Regions from separate parts of the Acidovorax bellezanensis genome, predicted to be linked through region 4. Evidence: riboswitches for the same ligand, from Rfam matches in the RefSeq annotation. Region 4 holds a riboswitch; each other region holds the start of a gene.
What was found. Region 4 has a riboswitch for cobalamin ahead of N0K08_RS20350 (TonB-dependent receptor domain-containing protein). Riboswitches for the same ligand answer to the same signal wherever they lie in the genome.
Positions count from the first base shown of each region.

Region 1: another riboswitch for cobalamin. It lies ahead of N0K08_RS19225 (nitrite reductase); the one in region 4 lies ahead of N0K08_RS20350 (TonB-dependent receptor domain-containing protein).
Region 2: another riboswitch for cobalamin. It lies ahead of N0K08_RS13690 (TonB-dependent receptor); the one in region 4 lies ahead of N0K08_RS20350 (TonB-dependent receptor domain-containing protein).
Region 3: another riboswitch for cobalamin. It lies ahead of N0K08_RS13580 (TonB-dependent receptor domain-containing protein); the one in region 4 lies ahead of N0K08_RS20350 (TonB-dependent receptor domain-containing protein).

Region 1 is NZ_JAODYH010000012.1:29,944-32,137, reverse strand. It holds gene N0K08_RS19225 (nitrite reductase) at 1-1,156, opposite strand, end outside; cobalamin riboswitch at 1,366-1,602, opposite strand; gene N0K08_RS19220 (putative transporter small subunit) at 1,713-1,844, opposite strand; gene N0K08_RS19215 (sodium:solute symporter family transporter) at 1,880-2,194, opposite strand, start outside.
Region 2 is NZ_JAODYH010000006.1:48,657-50,850, forward strand. It holds gene N0K08_RS13685 (MetQ/NlpA family ABC transporter substrate-binding protein) at 1-485, opposite strand, end outside; cobalamin riboswitch at 750-986, shown strand; gene N0K08_RS13690 (TonB-dependent receptor) at 1,203-2,194, shown strand, end outside.
Region 3 is NZ_JAODYH010000006.1:27,868-30,061, reverse strand. It holds gene N0K08_RS13580 (TonB-dependent receptor domain-containing protein) at 1-953, opposite strand, end outside; cobalamin riboswitch at 1,032-1,270, opposite strand; gene N0K08_RS13575 (cell division protein ZapB) at 1,449-1,664, shown strand; gene N0K08_RS13570 (cell division protein ZapA) at 1,661-2,038, shown strand.
Region 4 is NZ_JAODYH010000014.1:86,737-88,930, forward strand. It holds gene sstT (serine/threonine transporter SstT) at 1-362, shown strand, start outside; gene N0K08_RS20345 (CopD family protein) at 390-860, shown strand; cobalamin riboswitch at 880-1,116, shown strand; gene N0K08_RS20350 (TonB-dependent receptor domain-containing protein) at 1,181-2,194, shown strand, end outside.

The DNA.
Region 1 (2,194 bases), on a different contig from region 4:
CGTTCAGCAACACTTCGCCGCCAGCGCCCCGGCTGGCGTAGAGCACGCCCGAGGCATCCGCAGCCAGCGCGCAAAACTTGGCGCAGCCGCTCACATGCAGGTGCTTGTTCTCTGCCACCTGGGCAGCCAGTGCCAAGGCCATGGCCTGGGCCGGTATCAGGGCCTGGGTGCAGCGCGGCGCGCCGGTGCAGGCGGAAACCCGCAAGCGCACATCGTCAGGCTGCGTGATCCAGTGCGCCGGGTCCAGCCGCGCAATGTGCGATTCCATGGCGGGCGCGTCCACGAGCAGGGAACGCCAGGCCGTGACCCGGATAGCGGTGTGCGCCGGCAGATCGCTGGCCAGCTGGTGCATCGCGGCCGCATCGATGCGCCCCAGCGGAGCCGCCATCACCCAGCCCTGGCCTGCATGTTGGCCGGGAGAAAGGGCTTGGGCGGGGCTGCCCCCATCGGCTACAGCCGCCCGCCGCTGCGCCGCCCGCAAGGCGGGCAGATCCGGCTGGCGATAGGGCAAAAGGCCGCGCAAGCGGGTGGGCGCGGGAGTGATCGTCGCGCGCGCGCTGGCGAACCAGAGAGCGACCTGCACGGCCGCCTCCACCGCATCTTGCGCGTGCGCAAAGCAGTACCAATCCGCCGCGTCGCCGAGCGCCAGGCAGTAGCCTTGATCCGCGGCCACCCACAAATGCAGGTCCGCGGCGATGCTTTGCATGTGCCGGTCCGGGTCGTCCACCAGCAGGCCAAACTTGCCGGGCAGGGCCGCCACGGCCTGGCGCGCAAGCGCGTGGGGACTCAAGCGCTCGACCACTGCCGCCGACAGCCATAAGGCCAAGGCATGGGTCGCATCCCCCGAGCGGTACAGCGGCGTGCAATGCACGGCGGGTGCCAGATCGGCATCCGCATCGACAGGCACCAGCTGCGCCGCGATCAACTGCGAGCGCACCTGCTGCGGCTCGCTGACGCCGCGCAGCTGCACATTGCCCAGCCGCGTCAACTCGATCTGGGAATGCGCCTGCGACAAGGCGAGCTGCGCCAGCAGCCGCCATTGCGCGGCGCTGATGGAGGCGCAATGGGGGCGCACGCGCACCATCCAGCCGTCTTGGGCGCGCATGGGCTGCCACGCGCTGGGGCACCAGCCCTGGACCTGGATGGCATCCGTCATCGCCCGGCCCCACGCAAGACATGCCGCAGCCCGCCGTGGGCGCGGCATACCCCTGCCCTGGCGGACAGATAGCCAGATCCTTGCAACATGCAAAATCAATCGTCAGTCTGGCCGATTCCCGGGCCGAATGAATGAATTGTGCAGAGGGGTGGAAACTGAAGAAGTCGGCTGTACAGACAGCCGCCCGCCAAGTCACAGGCACTCCCGCTGCGTCTTGTTCACATCAGGCCGGTCTCCGGACTTACAGAGCTCAACCCAGGGGGGCTGACGCCTGGATACACCTTCCCGCTTGCGCAGTGGCGGCCATTACCGTGGGCAATGGCTTGTATACAGACACTCTGATTACCGTTGCGGGTGCAGTGCAGGGCTTGTGGAGATCCACTCACCTGCTTCCCGTTTCATTTCAGGCGTAGAACACGCCAAGAAACACCTGTGATCGCTGCGAATCTTACGCTATCTCGGGCTGCCCCAAACCGGTCGTTCGCACGCCAGGAAAAACGGGCCTGCCCCTTGCAGGGCAGACCCGTTGTCGGCATCCGGCGAGAGCCGCCAGGGCTCAGACCAGGCTTTCGCCCCTGGCCTTGGCCGCGCGCATGTCATGCCAGACACCGCCCGACAGCACCAGCAGCACAATGGCGGCCAGCGCCGGCCAGACCAGAACATACAAAGTCAGCAAAGAAGTGTTCATGGGAATATCTCCTGTCAAAAAACGATGGAAAGAACTCAGGCAGCCTGAAAATTCGTCACGCGCTGGCCGATCAGCGCGAAGTCAAAACGCTGGGCATTGCGCAGGCTGATCGCCGTGCAGACGATGGCGCTGACGCCATAGGCCAGCAGCGAACTCAGCAGCACGGGGTAGTCGCGCATCTCGCCCCAGGCCCAGGGCAGCACGGCCAATGCCGCCAGCAGGCCGCAGACCATGCCCACGCGCCTGCCCAGCAGGCCAAAGGCCATCAGGCCTATGACCACGCCCGCGCCCACGCAGGCCACCAGCTCCAAGGCATAGGCCGTGCCACCCGTCAGCGGCAACCAGGCAAA
Region 2 (2,194 bases), on a different contig from region 4:
TCCATCGGGGTCGGGGTCAGGCTCTTGGGGTCCTTGAGCTCAATCAGGCCCTGCTTGGCGAGCAGGATCAGGGCGCGTCCGCCGTTGGACGGGTCGTTGGGGATGGCCACGGTGGCGCCGTCCTTCAAATCCTTGACGTTCTTGACCTTGCTGGAGTAGGCACCAAACGGCTCGACATGGACCTTGCCGTTGGGCACGGCCACCAGGGAGCTCTTGCGGTCCTTGTTGTAGCTGTCGAGGTAGGGCTGGTGCTGGAAGAAATTGGCGTCGAGCTGCTTGTCTTCCACGGCCGCATTCGGCTGGACGTAGTCGCTGAATTCGCGCACCTGCAGATCAATGCCCTGCTTTTTCAGCACGGGCTTGATGTGGTTGAGGATTTCGGCCTGGGGCACGGCAGTGGCCGCGACCTTGAGCACCACGTCGGCCGCGTGGACCGTCAGGGCCAGGCTGGCGAAGGCAAGAGCAGAGAGGGTTTTCTTCAACATACAAAAGGCTTTCTTGGATGGGAATGGCAACAAACGACCTGCGCCTCAACCAGTGAACCTGCAGCGCAGCAAGCCTCTAGTCTAGTGGCGCGCAAGCCGCATGAAAACCAGGAATGCAATTCTGGTTATAAGAATGTGGTTTTTTATGCAAATATGCAGTTTTTGATGCCTGCGGTAGTCCGGCCCGGGCTCGCCGCGGAGAAATGGCGCTTTCCCCTGATAATGCGGCCAGGCGTCGATCGGGTGGTGAGACTTCACTTCCCGGTGGCGCCCAGATTCGAAGGTGTTCGACAAGCAGGTGCGCTGGGCTTCAAAGTCTCGCAATTCCTGCGCTGCCCCCGCAACGGTAGGCGAAATCTCAGGTCCTCAGGCTGGCCCATTCATGGCTGGCAGTCACTGCGTCGATGTATGGCGTGGGAAGGCGAGGGCTGAGTCGGAGTGCTCTAAAGAGCCCGCCGGCGTTTCGCAAGCCCGGATACCGGCCTTTGTGATCGCTTCGGACGCCGCGGGAGTGCGCATGTCTGGGCAGGTGGGCGGCTGGCTTGTGCGTGGCCGCCAACTTGCCCCCTGGCTGCGTGCACTGCGGTGGGTATTGATCTGTGCGTTTCGCGGGTGAGCGAAGCGCACGTTTGAAATCTTCGCATGCACTCCTTTGTCAGTTCGTGGCCGACACGCGGCCGCGCCGCTTCGTCTTCGCCCTCTTTTTCCGCGTACTCCATGGCCGCCTTGCGCCCGGGCTTTCGCTTGCAGCGCTCGGCCGCACTGTGCCTGCTGGCCTGCGGCGCGGCGCTTGGCGGCATCGCTCCCGCCGCCGCGGAAGTCACGGGGAATAAAAATCCCCAGGCGCTGGAGGATGTGTTCGTCACGGCCACGGCGCGTCCCGAAGACCGTTCGCGCATCGCCGCCACCACGCAGACCATAGACCGCGCGGAAATAGAGCGCTCCTCGGCGCGTTCGGTCACGGACCTGCTGGCCGAGCATGCGGTCGGCTTTCTGAGCGAATGGACGGCCGCCCAGACTTCGCTGAACCTGCGCGGCGCCTCCACCGACGGCCAGGGCCGCGACTACCGCAGCCAGGTAGCGGTGCTGCTCAACGGGCGGCGCGCGGGCACGGCCAATCTGTCCAAGCTCAGCCTGTCGGATGTGGAGCGCATAGAAATCGTGCGCGGCCCGGCCTCGGTGGTCTACGGCAGCCAGAACATGGGCGGGGTGATCAACATCATCCTGCGCACCGGCGCCAGCGGCGGCGGCAATCGCGTGTCCGCCGTGGGCGGCAGTGCGGGCCTGTGGCGTGCCGATACGCAGCTCAGCGGTGCCAATGAGCAGTGGGACTGGTACATAGGCGCGAACGTGGGCGGGCGTGACGATTACACCTCGGGCAGCGGTGGCTCCGAGATGACGAACACCAGCTACAAGCGCCGCGGCGCGACCGGCGCGCTGGGCTGGCAGCTCGCCGATCTGCACCGCCTGGAATTGCAGTTGCGCACCGACGGCATCTACAACGCCGGCTTTCGCGGTTCGGGCGCCAACATCTACAGCCGTGACAACCGCTACAACCAGTCGGCCGATCTCAAGTACGAGGGCGCCTTGCCTGGCCAGCGCGTGAGCTGGCTGGCGCATCTTTATAGCTTCACCGATGTGGACGAGTTCAACTGGGCCTCGCCGGTCATCAAGTCGGGCGTGAATGCCGTGCCCGGCACGGCGCGCGA
Region 3 (2,194 bases), on a different contig from region 4:
AGGCCGCGCAGCTGCGTGGTGCTCAGATACGGCGAAGGCGTGGTCTCGTAGCGGTCTTCCGAAGCGTTCAACGCCAGCACGCTGCTCCAGCGCTCGCTCCACTGGGCGTTCCACTCCAGGCCGGCCGCGTGCATGCGGTGCTTGGCCCGGTCGTCGACACCCTTCTTGGTGCTGGCGTCGTAACCCGCGTCGATATCGTTGGCCAGCAGCGAAGCGCGCAGCTGGTGGCTGTCATTGATCTGCCAGCCCAGGCGGGCCGCGGCCGCCAGGCTTTTGTAGCCGTCGCGGTCGGTGTTCACGCTCGGACGCACATCGAAGCCGTCGCTGCGCTCGCTGGCGATGTCCAGCGCGTAATCCCAATTCTTGTGCACGCCGCTGACGCTGGCCTGGGCGCGCCGTGTGCCCTGCGATCCCACACCCACCGACGCCGATGGCGCGAAGGCCTGCTGGCCGCGGCGCGTGAAGATCTGTACCACGCCGCCGATGGCGTCGGAGCCGTAAATCGCCGCCGCCGGGCCGCGCAGCACTTCGATGCGGTCGATCATGGCCAGGGGAATGCTTTCCCAGGTCGGGCCGCCGCTGCCGCTTTGCGAGGAAAAACGGATGCCGTCGATATAGACCGCCGTATAGGCCGTGTCCGCGCCGCGCAGCATCAGGCTGGTGGTGTTGCCGATGCCGCCGTTGCGAACCATTTGTATGCCCGGCAGGCGGGCCAGCACATCGGCCAGACCGCTGGCGCCGCTGGCCTCAATCTCGGCCCTGTCGATCACCGACATATCGGCCAGCAGTTCCTGGGCCGTCTGCGGTGCACGCGCGGCAGTGACCACGGTTTCAGACAATGACTGGGCCTGTGCGGACAGCCCCCAGAAGGCAGCGGACAAGGCCAGGGCCAGGACGTGGGGGCGCGCAGCGCAAGGCGCGAGCAGGGCTGCACCAAAAGAATGTGAAGACATGAAAATCAACGTGAGAGCGCCCGGCGTCGACCTCCCCGTCGACCATGGGCCAAAGCAATCCACGTCGACCAGCGACAGCAGACCACCACGTTGTTGGCCGGTATCCGGGCTGGGCGGAGCACACTCTTGCAAGCCTTCCCAGCACAGCGCCAGTGGCAAGTAAAGAAGAGCCGAGCATCCAAGGATGCTCATCCGCTGACCGTTGCGGGGGCAGCGCAGGCCCGGAGCCGCCGCGTGAACGACATTTCCTCCCTGCTTCCCGTTGAACTATGCGCTTGAGAACCAAACGCATGAGCACCAACGCCGGCGATTGTAGCCGCAGACCGGCCGCACACACGCCCAGGGAAAATGCCGCCGGCAAGGCCAAGCCCCGCCTACTTTTGTAGGACGAGAGAGCATTTCCAGTCCTGGCGGGAAATTTCAGGGCTTCCAGGGCCTGGGCACTACCCTTTTTTACGCACACAAGGGGCTGCAAGTTCTACAATTGGAAGGCCTATGTCTGCCCTGTCACCCCTCGACCTTATTTCCGACCGCGTGGAGCGACTTTTGTTGCGCCACGAGGAGCTTCAGCGCACCAACGCCCTGCTGGCCGAGCAGGTCGCCGCGCTGACCCAGGAGCGCGACTCGCTGCGCTCACGCCTGAGTGCCGCGAGGGCCCGGGTGGATGCGCTGATCGAGCGCCTGCCTAGCAATGAAGGGGCTGGCATATGAAACAGCTGGATGTGCAAATCCTGCACCAGAGCTATCTGCTGACCTGCCCCGAAGGCCACGAAGAGCGCTTGCTGGAAGCCGTGGCCCGCGTCAACGACACCATGGCCCGCATCCGCGATGCCGGCAAGGTGCGCTCGCGCGAACGGGTGGCGGTGCTGGCCGCGCTGAACATGGCTTTTGACATCGTCACCGCCGAGCGCCAGACACCGGCCCCTGAGGCAGAAATGCAAACCGACGCCGACGTCGAAACCAATGCCGACGCCGACGCCGCCTGGGCCCAGGCCATGATCCAGCAGCAGGCCGATGCCCAGCGCATCGCCGCCCTGCTCGAGCGCCTGGACCAGGCCCTGGTCGCCGACGCACAGCTTTTGTAAAAAACTGCGGCAACACCGGCAACCACCGTCCGGCCGCACTACAATGGAACCGTCTGCAAATCTGCCGGGCTTTATATTTCCTTGAACCAATGCTCATAGAGCCCGGGCTTGGTACATTGCCTGATGAGCGTGATCGTCTCGCGTTAGACGAACCCA
Region 4 (2,194 bases):
CCATTCCCCTGGGCGCGACCATCAACATGGCGGGCGCGGGCATTACCATCAGCGTGCTGTCCCTGGCGGCCGCCCATACGCTGGGCATCGTGGTCGACATCCCCACGGCGATTTTGCTGTGCGTGGTGGCGTCGGTCTGTGCCTGCGGCGCGGCCGGCGTGGCGGGCGGCTCGCTGCTGCTGATTCCCCTGGCCTGCAGCCTGTTCGGCATTTCCAACGACGTGGCCATGCAGGTCGTGGCGATTGGCTTCATCATCGGTATCCTGCAAGACTCCGCCGAGACCGCGCTGAACTCCTCGACCGACGTGCTCTTCACCGCCGCGGCCTGCCAGGCCGAAGCGCGCAAGACCACGGGTCTCTGACCACCGACTACCAACCACAGGCCCTCCATGCTGTTTGCCCCCCTCAAGTACATCCACCTGCTGGCCGTCATCGTCTGGCTGGGCGGCATGGTGTTTTCGCACTTTTTCCTGCGCCCCGCCGTGCAGACGCTGGAGCCCTCCGTGCGGGTGCCGCTGATGCACGCCGTGCTGCGGCGCTTTTTCGCGGCCATGCTGGTGACGGTGCTGGTGCTGCTGCTGTCGGGCCTGGGCATGGTGGCTTCGGTCTACCAGATGGCGGCCATGGCCGACCTGCAATTCCATATGCCGCTGTCGTGGAAAGTGATGGCGGCGCTGGGCCTGGTGATGGCGGCCTTGTTCGGCCATATCCGTTTCGCACTGTTCAAGCGCCTCGATCGTGCCGTGCAAGCGGCCGACTGGCCCGCCGGCGGCAAGGCCCTTGCCAGCATCCGCTTCTGGGTCGCGGCCAATCTGGCCATAGGCGTGGTGATCGTCACCGTGCTGCGGCTTTCGGCCTGAAGACCAGGACGCCGCACCACGCTAGAATCGCGGCGTTGGTGCGTGCCCTGCAGTTCTTGCCGGGCCGTTAAACGGGAAACAGGGTGGCGGCGATGCATTTCGCCCGCCTGGCCTGTACTGCCCCCGCAACAGTCAGTGATCAGAACCTGTTATCGCAGGCCAACGGACATCTGCAAGCCACTGGCGTCCACCACGCCGGGAAGGCCATGTCCGTCCACTCACCAGTCTGGATACCGGCCAACAAGGTGGTTTTTGCCCCGGGCAAAAGCCTTGTGAGTGAAGTGTCGGCGGGGTCGCTGGCGCGAACTGGTATGCCTTTCATGACTTTTTTCCAAGCAATCCACGCCGGCGTGCCGGCGCGTATGAGCGCCTGCGCGCTGGCCGTCCTCGGCCTGTGCTCCGCCGCCGGTGCGCAGACCGCGCCCGCGCTGGACACCATGGTGGTCACGGCCGCGCGCCTGCCCCAGCCACTGCGCACCGTCACGGCCGACATGAGCGTGATCGACGCCGCGGCCATTGAGCGCAGCGGCGCCGTCGGTGTCGCCGACCTGCTGTCCCAAGTACCCGGCGTACAGATCACGCGCAACGGCGGCCCCGGACAGATCACTTCGGTATCGCTGCGTGGCGCCGGCAACCAGCACACGGCCGTGTTCATCGACGGCGTGCGCTACAGCAGCCAGGAAATGCAAGGCGGAGCGGTCTGGGAGGCCCTGCCGCTGGCACAGATCGAGCGCATCGAAGTGCTGCGCGGCCCGGCCGCGGCCATCTACGGCTCGGATGCCATGGGCGGCGTGATCCAGATCTTCACGCGCCGGGGCGACGGTCCGCTGCGCGCCTACGCCGAGGCCGGCCTGGGCAGCCAGCACAGCTCCAAGGTCGCCACGGGCCTGCAAGGCGGCGCCAATGGCTGGAGCTATGGCCTGCATGTGGCCGACGAGCGCAGTGACGGCTTCAATGTGGGCAGCCCCTGGGTGGCCAACCCCGACAAGGACGGCTATGCCAATTCTTCGCTGGGGCTCAATGCCGGCCTGAAACAAGGCATCCACCAATTCGATGCGCGCCTGCTGCACAACCGCCTCAAGGCCCATTACGACCAGAGCCCACCGCCTTTCGACGACTTCGACACCGTGAAGAACACCACGGGCTCGCTGCGCTGGCAGGCCGCCTGGAGCGACCGCTACCAAAGCGTGGTGCAGTTGGGCCAGTCCCGCAACGACACCCAGCGCAACACCACGACCCCCGAAAGCGCCAAGGGCAACAGCACCAACTACCTGTGGCAAAACCAGTGGAAACTGGGCGCCCACCGCCTGAACCTCGATCTCGAGCGGCGCGAG